One region of the Streptomyces sp. NPDC014882 genome, then DNA from elsewhere that is predicted to be linked to it. Evidence: riboswitches for the same ligand, from Rfam matches in the RefSeq annotation. Region 1 holds a riboswitch; the other holds the start of a gene.
The links. A riboswitch is a leader RNA that binds a small molecule or an ion and turns the genes downstream of it on or off. The one in region 1 is predicted to bind cyclic di-AMP.
Positions count from the first base shown of each region.

Region 1 (4,472 bases):
TGATCTTCGGCAGGTCGGGGTCCCCCGAGTCGGCGAGCGCCGGGACCAGCCCGATCGTCGCCGCCGCGACACCCATCACGGTGACCGGAACGATGTACCGCACCGCCCTGCGCCGCCCGACCCGCAGATCGTCGGCCTCCCCGGCGTGCGTGCTGTCGTCGGATGCGTACGGTGCCATGTGTGCCTTACCTCCGTCGTCGGCGGCGGCCGGTCGTCGCGCGGGTCGGCGTCCCCACCCGAGCCGCCATTCTCACCCGAATCGGTGAGGAGTGGTGTTTTCCGTAGCTCCCATCTGACCAAATCGGCCACCCGCTTACGTCAGCCCGGGGACCCAAGTCGGCGTACGCCTGGGGTATGACGCGGGGGCGGGGGCGTCAGGGTGGGGTGAGGGTCGGAGTCCGGGTGGGGCGGGGCGGGGACCGGGGTGGAGGGAGACCGGGGTGGAGGGAGACCGGGGCGGGGCGGAGACCGGGGTGGGTCGCACGGGCGGAGGGCCGTAAGGGGCGGAGGGCCCGGCGAGGCGGGCAGGCCCGGCCCCGTACGGGTCATCCCGCCCAGTGGGCCACCGCGGGTCATCCCGCCCGGTGGGCCCCGTGGGTCATCCCGCCCGGTGGACCACCGCGTCGCACAGCTCCATCAGGGCCACCTTCGCGTCGCACTCCCGCAACGGCACCAGCGCCGCCCGGGCCTCCTCGGCGTACCGCACGGTGTCCCGTCGGGCCTGCTCCAGCGCGGGGTGGCCGCGCAGCGCGGTCAGCGCCTCGGCGAGCCGGGCGTCGTCGCTCAGGTCGGAGTCGAGCAGCTCGCACAGCGCGATGTCCTCGGGCAGGGCCAGCCGGGCGGCCCGCTCGCGCAGCCGCAGCACCGGCAGCGTGGGGATGCCCTCGCGCAGGTCCGTCCCCGGCGTCTTCCCCGACTCGTGCGAGTCCGACGCGATGTCGAGCACGTCGTCGGCGAGCTGGAAGGCGACGCCCAGCCGCTCGCCGTACTGGGTGAGCACGTGCACAACCGTCTCGTCGGCGCCCGACATCATCGCGCCGAACCGGCACGCCACCGCGACCAGCGACCCGGTCTTGCCGCCGAGCACGTCGAGGTAGTGGTCGACGGGGTCCCGGTCGTCGGCCGGCCCGGCCGTCTCCAGGATCTGTCCGGTGACGAGCCGCTCGAAGGCCTCCGCCTGCACCCGCACCGCCTCGGGCCCGAGGTCGGCGAGGATGTGCGAGGCACGGGCGAACAGGAAGTCGCCGGTGAGGACGGCGACCGAGTTCCCCCAGCGGGTGTTCGCGCTGGGGACCCCGCGCCGCACGTCGGCCTCGTCCATCACGTCGTCGTGGTACAGCGTGGCCAGGTGGGTCAGCTCCACCACCACGGCGGAGGGCACGATGCCGGGCGCGTACGGGTCGCCGAACTGCGCGGCGAGCATCACGAGCAGCGGCCGGAACCGCTTCCCACCCGCCCTGACCAGGTGCTGCGCGGCTTCCGTGATGAACGGGACCTCGCTCTTGGTGGCCTCGAGCAAGCCTTCCTCGACAGCCGCCAATCCGGCCTGGACATCGGCTTCCAGAGCCTGGTCCCGCACGCTCAGCCCGAACGGCCCGACGACGGTCACGAGGGGTCTCCTGTCTGCTGGTGTCTTCTGGCGATTACGCGGTTTGTCGATAGGTCGTTGCCCTCACTCAAGTCAGCGTATCCGGTCACGTTTCGATCACCGACAGGCCCCACGTCCCCCCGTCTCGAACTTCGCTCGCCCGGGAGGCGTCCCCCGCGCGGCGGGGCGGTACCGGATCATGCCCGGCGTGTCGCCGAACGGCCGGCACGAACGGTCGGCCGGCGGGGCCGTCGGGCGGCACGGCCGGCCGGCAGGGCGGGCGGCACGGTCGGCCGGTCGGCACGGCCCGCGAAACGGACCGGCGGCCCCGCCCGGCCGCAGCCGCCGCCCGCCCGGCCCCTCCCGTCGCCCTCCGGGCCCCCCACCCCCCGCCCCCCGCCCCCTCACCCCTGTCGCTCTCCGGACTCGCGCGTCACCCTCCCGGCCCCACCGACGGACGAGCCCGCGCCGGCGCCTCCGGAAGGGCGGCGAGACGGTGTTCCACCGGGCTCGCCGGAGGCACCCCTCCCCGCACAGCCACGCACGCCCCTTTGAAAGGGACTTGACGCTCAATGTCCGTTTCACCCTTCTTGTGGACGCTGGTGAGTTGGCTCACTGCGCGCGCACATGGCCACCCTCTTCCGGAAATTCCCATCCCGCTTTGCTCGTCGGCGAGTTGACGCTTGGCGAATGCAAAGGATCAAGCAGGCATACACCCCTGATCAAGGTCAATAGGGGTGATCTGTGAATCCGCCACTTGTTCCGGACATGTGCTCTCGCATACGTTCCCGGCCTGTCGGGCAGACGCCTAATCCTGCCGCCGCCCGGCACCCATCGACCGACACTCACGCACGGCAGGAGCGGGGGACCCAGGTAAGTCGCCGGGCCGTACGTCACGCACGTACCGGACCGGCTCGGGGTGAAGTCGTGTCACCGCGTCCCCGCGGCGGCCGGCCGGGCACTTTCCAGTCCGAACCCGACAGCTCACCTCGCAGGCGCCGGAGAGGAACCTTTCGTCATGCCTGCTGCCGTTCAGCACCGCCGCACCCGCCTCGCCCGCACCCTCGCCGTCGCCGCCACCGGTGCCGCCGTGCTGGCCCTCCCGCTCATCGGCTCGACCAGCGCCTCCGCCGCCACCACGACGTCGGCCACCGCGGCCGCCACCACGACGGCCGGGTACACCAACAACCTCGACGGCTGGATCCGCGAGTCCCTCGCGATCATGGCCGAAAAGGGCATTCCGGGTACCTACGACGGCATCTACCGCAACGTCATGCGCGAGTCGTCCGGCAACCCGAACGCCATCAACCTGTGGGACTCCAACGCGGCCGCCGGCATCCCGTCCAAGGGCCTGCTCCAGGTCATCGACCCGACCTTCGCCGCGTACCACGTCGCCGGCACCGCCTTCGACCCGTACGACCCGGTCGCCAACATCACCGCCGCCTGCAACTACGCGGCCCACCGGTACGGCTCGATCGACAACGTCTTCGGCGCCTACTGACGGCCGCCCCGTGTCCCCGCCGGTCCACCGGGGGACACGGGGGAGGACGGGCCCCGGTGACGGGGCCCCGCCGGACTAGGGAAACAGTCTCTCGAGGACGACGGCCACGCCGTCGTCCTCGTTCGACGTCGTCACCTCGTCCGCCACCGCCTTGAGTTCCGGATGGGCGTTGGCCATCGCCACGCCGTGCGCCGCCCAGTCGAACATCGGGAGGTCGTTGGGCATGTCGCCGAAGGCGATCGTGTCCTGCGGCCGCAGCCCGAGGCGCTCGGCCGCCAGGGCCAGTCCGGTCGCCTTGGTGACGCCGCACGGCTGGAGCTCCACCGTGCCCGGCCCGGACATCGTGACGGTGGCCAGCGAGCCGACCACCGAACGGGCCGTCGCCGCCAACTCGTCGTCGGACAGGGCGGGGTGGCGCAGCAGGACCTTGCTGATCGGAGCGCGCCACAGGTCGTCGCGCGCTCCGACGCGCAGGGCCGGCAGCGTCGGGTGCGGCATCAGGTAGCCCGGTTCGATGAGCGTGAGCCCGTCGACGCCGTCCTGGTCGACCGCCGCGTACACCTCGCCCACCTCGGCCTCGATCTTGCCGAGTGCCGTCTCGGCCAGCTCCCGGTCCAGGGTGACCGACCACAGCAGACGGCCCGTTCCGGCGTCGTAGAGCTGCGCGCCCTGCCCGCACACCGCGAGCCCCTGCTGTCCGCGCAGGGCATCCAGCAGCGGCCGTACGCGGGGGGCCGGCCGGCCGGTCACCACCAGGTGGCGGGCGCCTGCGGCCGCCACCCTCGCGAGCGCGTCGAGCGACCGGTCGGAGAAGGTGTCGTCGCCGCGCAGCAGCGTTCCGTCCAGGTCGGTGGCGACGAGGGAGTACGCGCAGCGCGCGGCGGGTGCGGTGGGTGCGGCCATGATCAGAGAATACGGACCGCAACGGGCTGCGACTCACCTTCAGTTCGACGCCCGCTCCCTTCCCGCCCGGGCCCCCTGTCCCGCCTGCTCCGGCACCGGTCCCTCCTGGTCCGGACCCTTCCCGGTCCGTCGTCCTCCGGTGCCGGTCCGTACCGTTCCGGTGCGGCTCCGTCCCGTTCGGCACCGTTCACGCGGGAGACGGCTTTCCACCGCAACGCGCCGGTACCGGGATGTTGAAGGCCTATGCACCGGTTGGCAACAACATGGTCCGCTACCTACCGTCCCGGGCACCTGGAGCGGTACCGTCCAGACAGTCCAGGGGGGACTTGATCGGGGGGTCAGGTTGAGCGGCGGACGCATTCGTGTGCTGAGTCCGGAGGATCTCGGCGAGGGGGAACGGGAGCGGTGGCGCGCGCTGCGAGCGGCGTCGGCGGCCGCGCGCAACCCGTTCATGGAACCGGAGTTCACCGAGGCCGTGGG
Region 1 is NZ_JBIBWL010000015.1:80,358-84,829, forward strand. Features, by position in the region: gene ACF09K_RS28280 (outer membrane lipoprotein carrier protein LolA) at 1-178, opposite strand, end outside; gene ACF09K_RS28285 (polyprenyl synthetase family protein) at 599-1,609, opposite strand; cyclic di-AMP (ydaO/yuaA leader) riboswitch at 2,421-2,601, shown strand; gene ACF09K_RS28290 (transglycosylase SLT domain-containing protein) at 2,607-3,089, shown strand; gene ACF09K_RS28295 (HAD family hydrolase) at 3,165-3,992, opposite strand; gene ACF09K_RS28300 (GNAT family N-acetyltransferase) at 4,351-4,472, shown strand, end outside.

Region 2 (4,472 bases), on a different contig from region 1:
GTACTGGCGGCCGCCGACCGGGACCCGGAGCGGTTCGCCGACCCGGACGTCCTCGACCTGTCCCGCCGCGACAACCAGCACCTGGGCTACGGCCACGGCATCCACTACTGCCTGGGCGCCCCCCTCGCCCGCCTGGAGGGGCAGACCGCGCTGGCCACCCTCCTGACCCGGCTGCCCGATCTGCGGCTGGACGCCGATCCGGCCGACCTGAGGTGGCGCGGCGGCCTCATCATGCGCGGACTGCGCACCCTGCCCGTGCGGTTCGGCCCCGCCGGTTCCGGCGCACCCCCCGCAGCCGTCCGCTGACCATCCGTTATGTGCCCGGACGGCGAAGCAGAAGTGACGGTTCCTCACCTCTGTGATCTTCACGTGATCTACGCGGCATTAACTTGTGACAAGTGATCGTCTGCCGATACGTTCACCTGTCAGCACGGCGCCCCCGTTCCACGGGCCCGCGCAAGCACTGCTGTCTCGAGAAAGGTCCTCGCATGCTCTCCGGCAACGGTCGACACCGGCGCCCCCGCCAGGCCCCGGCCCTCCTCGTCGCGGCCGGCGTGACCGGCTCCGCGATCGCCATCCCGCTGCTCGGCGCCACCGGCGCGAGCGCGGCCGACGGCACGGTGTGGGACGCGGTGGCGGAGTGCGAGAGCGGCGGCTCCTGGAGCGCCGACCAGGGCACCGGACAGTACGGCGGTCTGTCGCTGAGTCAGAAGGACTGGGAGGCGTACGGCGGGCTCGACTTCGCCGAGCGCCCCGACCTGGCCAGCCGCAACCAGCAGATATCCGTCGCGCAGAAGGTCCTCGACGACCAGGGCGTCGGCGCCTGGGGCACCTGCGGGCTGACGTCCGGACTCACCAAGGAGAACGGCGGGGGCGACCTGGACACCGGAGTGGCGGGCGACTCGTCCGGTTCCTCCGCGTCGTCCGGCTTGTCCGACCTGTCCAAGGGGGCGTCCGGCTCCTCGAAGTCCCCGGGCTCCTCGGACTCCTCGGGGTCCCCGGACGGCAAGGACGCGTCGGCCTCCCCGTCGACCGGATCCTCCCCGGACGTCCCGGACGAGACCTCCTCGCCCGCCTCCTCCTCTTCCTCCCCCTCCTCCGGCAAGCCGGACGACTCCCCGGAGTCCGACGCGCCGGCGGGTGCGGACGCGGGTGCCGCGCAGACGGACGGCGGCTCGCCCGCAGCCACCCCCGAAACGGACGACTCGGACAAGTCGGTCCAGGAGGCGGGCTCTTGGAGCCTCGTCGACACCGGCTCCCTCGTCTCCGGCCGCCACCGCGGCACCTCCGCCGAGGAGGTCGTGCCGGACGGCACGACCACCGCCTCCTCGGGCCGGCACGCCGCGAGCGTCTCCGGCGGCGCGGTGGGCACCTACGTCGTGCGCGACGGCGACTCCCTCGTCTCGATCGCCGACTCCCTTGAGCTCGACGGCGGATGGCGCGCGCTCTACGCCGAGAACAAGGCCGCCATCGGTGCCGACCCGAACGACATCACTCCCGGTCAGACGCTCGACACAGCGGTCGAATAGGGCGGAAAAACGGGAAAAACAGCGGGAGTTCACGTCACGCTTCGCGCCGAATGTCCGGTTTGGTGAAAGTGTGGGATGAGTCTCAGAAGTCGTGATCGTCTTTGAAATTCCGCCGGGGGCATGTCTACGGTCGTGATCGCTCGGCAACCCGAGCCCCGGCTGTCGCAACGCCGAATCCTGCCAGTGGCAGCCCGGGAACAGTCGTCGCGTCAAGCGCCGTAGGCAGGAGCGGGGGACCCAAGGTAAGTGCCGCACCGGTCGGTCGACCGGAACGGCTCGGGGTGAAGCCACGCCTTCCGGGGAGCAGTGCTCCCGGGCGGGAGTGGCCGGGCAACTCACACGGCCCGAACCCGACAGCTCACCTCGCAGGCGTCGGTGAGGGGATCCACCATGCTGTTTTCCGTCAAGGGCAAGCACCGCCGTCCGTCCAGGGCCACCCGCGCCGCCGCGCTCGCCGGCGTCACCGGTGTCGCCATCGCCGCCCCGCTGATGGCGGCCGGCAACGCCTCCGCCGCCTCCGCCTCCGAGTGGGACGCGGTCGCCCAGTGCGAGTCCGGCGGCAACTGGTCCATCAACACCGGCAACGGCTACTACGGCGGCCTGCAGTTCTCCGCCTCCACCTGGGCCGCGTACGGCGGCACGCAGTACGCGGCCACCGCCGACAAGGCCTCGAAGTCCCAGCAGATCCAGATCGCCGAGAAGGTCCTCGCGGGCCAGGGCAAGGGTGCCTGGCCGGTCTGCGGCGTGGGCCTGTCCGGCGCCGCGTACAACGGCGGCTCGGCCTCCACCGGCAGCTCCTCCGACGGCTCGTCCTCCAACGGCTCGTCCACCGGCGGCTCCTCGGAGACCACCACCCGCTCCACCGAGAAGCAGAGCGCCTCCCGCTCCGCCGAGCGCCCGGCCGCCAAGTCCCAGAAGACCGTCACCACCCCGACCGGCAAGAAGGTCAAGAAGGGCGACGGCGAGTACAAGGTCGTCACCGGCGACACCCTCAGCTCCATAGCCGAGGCGCGGGGCGTCAAGGGCGGCTGGGCCGAGCTGTTCGAGCTCAACGGGGACATCGTCCAGGACGCCGACCTCATCTACCCGGGTCAGCAGCTGCACCTGAAGTGACACCCGGCTCCCCGCCGGGCCACGGCTCCCGCACGGCCCGGGCCGTCACGCCGAAGGCCTCGTGAGGGAGCCCCGTCCCCACGGTCCCCCCGCCCCGGTGCGTGTTCCCCCGTACGCACCCGGGCGGGGTTTTCTTTTCCCGTTCGCCGCCTTCTGTTGGCCCTCCCCTTTGTTCCGGGCTGAAACAATGGGTACCGTCTCCCTGTCCACGGGACGGTCGGTCGGCCGACCGGCGCCCCGGGGCGGTTAGGCTCTAGTCGCAAGGCTCGGCAAGGCCTCCACACGGCCCGCCCGCGCCCCGCACAACCAGCGTCACATCCCAAGAAGGAGATGCTCGTGCCGTCCATCGACGTCGTCGTAGCCCGGGAAATCCTGGACTCCCGAGGCAACCCCACGGTCGAGGTCGAGGTCGGCCTCGACGACGGCAGCACGGGTCGTGCCGCCGTCCCCTCCGGCGCCTCCACCGGCGCCTTCGAGGCCATCGAGCTCCGCGACGGTGACCCGAACCGCTACCAGGGCAAGGGTGTCGAGAAGGCCGTCCTCGCCGTCATCGAGCAGATCGGCCCCGAGCTGGTCGGCTACGACGCCACCGAGCAGCGCCTGATCGACCAGGCCATGTTCGACCTGGACGCCACCGACAACAAGGGCTCCCTCGGCGCCAACGCCATCCTCGGCGTCTCCCTCGCCGTCGCCCACGCCGCCTCCGAGGCCAGCGACCTCCCGCTCTTCCGCTACCTGGGCGGCCCGAACGCGCACCTGCTGCCCGTTCCGATGATGAACATCCTGAACGGCGGCTCGCACGCCGACTCCAACGTGGACATCCAGGAGTTCATGATCGCCCCCATCGGCGCGGAGTCCTTCTCCGAGGCCCTGCGCTGGGGCGCCGAGGTCTACCACACCCTCAAGAAGGTGCTGAAGACCAAGGGCCTGTCCACCGGCCTGGGCGACGAGGGCGGCTTCGCCCCGAACCTGGAGTCCAACCGCGCCGCGCTCGACCTCATCATCGAGGCCATCAAGCAGGCCGGTTACGTCCCCGGCGAGCAGATCGCGCTCGCGCTCGACGTCGCCGCGTCCGAGTTCTACAAGGACGGCGCCTACGAGTTCGAGGGCAAGTCCCGCTCGGCCGCCGAGATGACCGAGTACTACGAGGAGCTGGTCTCCGCGTACCCGCTGGTCTCCATCGAGGACCCGCTGTACGAGGACGACTGGGCCGGCTGGAAGGTCATCACCGACAAGCTGGGCGACAAGGTCCAGATCGTCGGCGACGACCTCTTCGTCACCAACCCGGAGCGCCTGGCCCGCGGCATCGAGGAGGGCTCCGCGAACGCCCTCCTGGTCAAGGTCAACCAGATCGGCTCGCTCACCGAGACGCTGGACGCCGTCGAGATGGCCCAGCGCAACGGCTTCAAGTGCATGATGTCCCACCGCTCCGGCGAGACCGAGGACGTCACCATCGCCGACCTCGCCGTCGCCGTGAACTGCGGCCAGATCAAGACGGGCGCGCCGGCCCGCTCGGACCGCGTCGCCAAGTACAACCAGCTGCTGCGCATCGAGGAGATCCTCGACGACGCCGCGGTGTACGCCGGCCGCAGCGCCTTCCCGCGCTTCAAGGGCTGACGGACCAGGGCTGACGAAGCCCGCGCGGCCCAGGGCCGGACCGGCCCGGCTGGGCCGTTGAGGGCTCGTCCTGAGCCAGTCGTACGTACGTCCCCGTACCGGTCCCGTACCGTGTCCGGGGACGTACGCACGTGTGAGACGGGAGGCGGGGACGACATGGCCGTGAAGGACCGGGACCGTTTCTCCACCGCGACCAGGATCAAACTGCTCGGC
Region 2 is NZ_JBIBWL010000005.1:432,108-436,579, forward strand. Features, by position in the region: gene ACF09K_RS15595 (cytochrome P450) at 1-306, shown strand, start outside; gene ACF09K_RS15600 (transglycosylase family protein) at 489-1,529, shown strand; cyclic di-AMP (ydaO/yuaA leader) riboswitch at 1,734-1,916, shown strand; gene ACF09K_RS15605 (transglycosylase family protein) at 1,920-2,642, shown strand; gene eno (phosphopyruvate hydratase) at 2,973-4,259, shown strand; gene ACF09K_RS15615 (septum formation initiator family protein) at 4,416-4,472, shown strand, end outside.
Region 2: it holds a riboswitch for cyclic di-AMP, as region 1 does, so the genes downstream of both, ACF09K_RS15605 (transglycosylase family protein) here and ACF09K_RS28290 (transglycosylase SLT domain-containing protein) in region 1, are expected to answer to the same signal.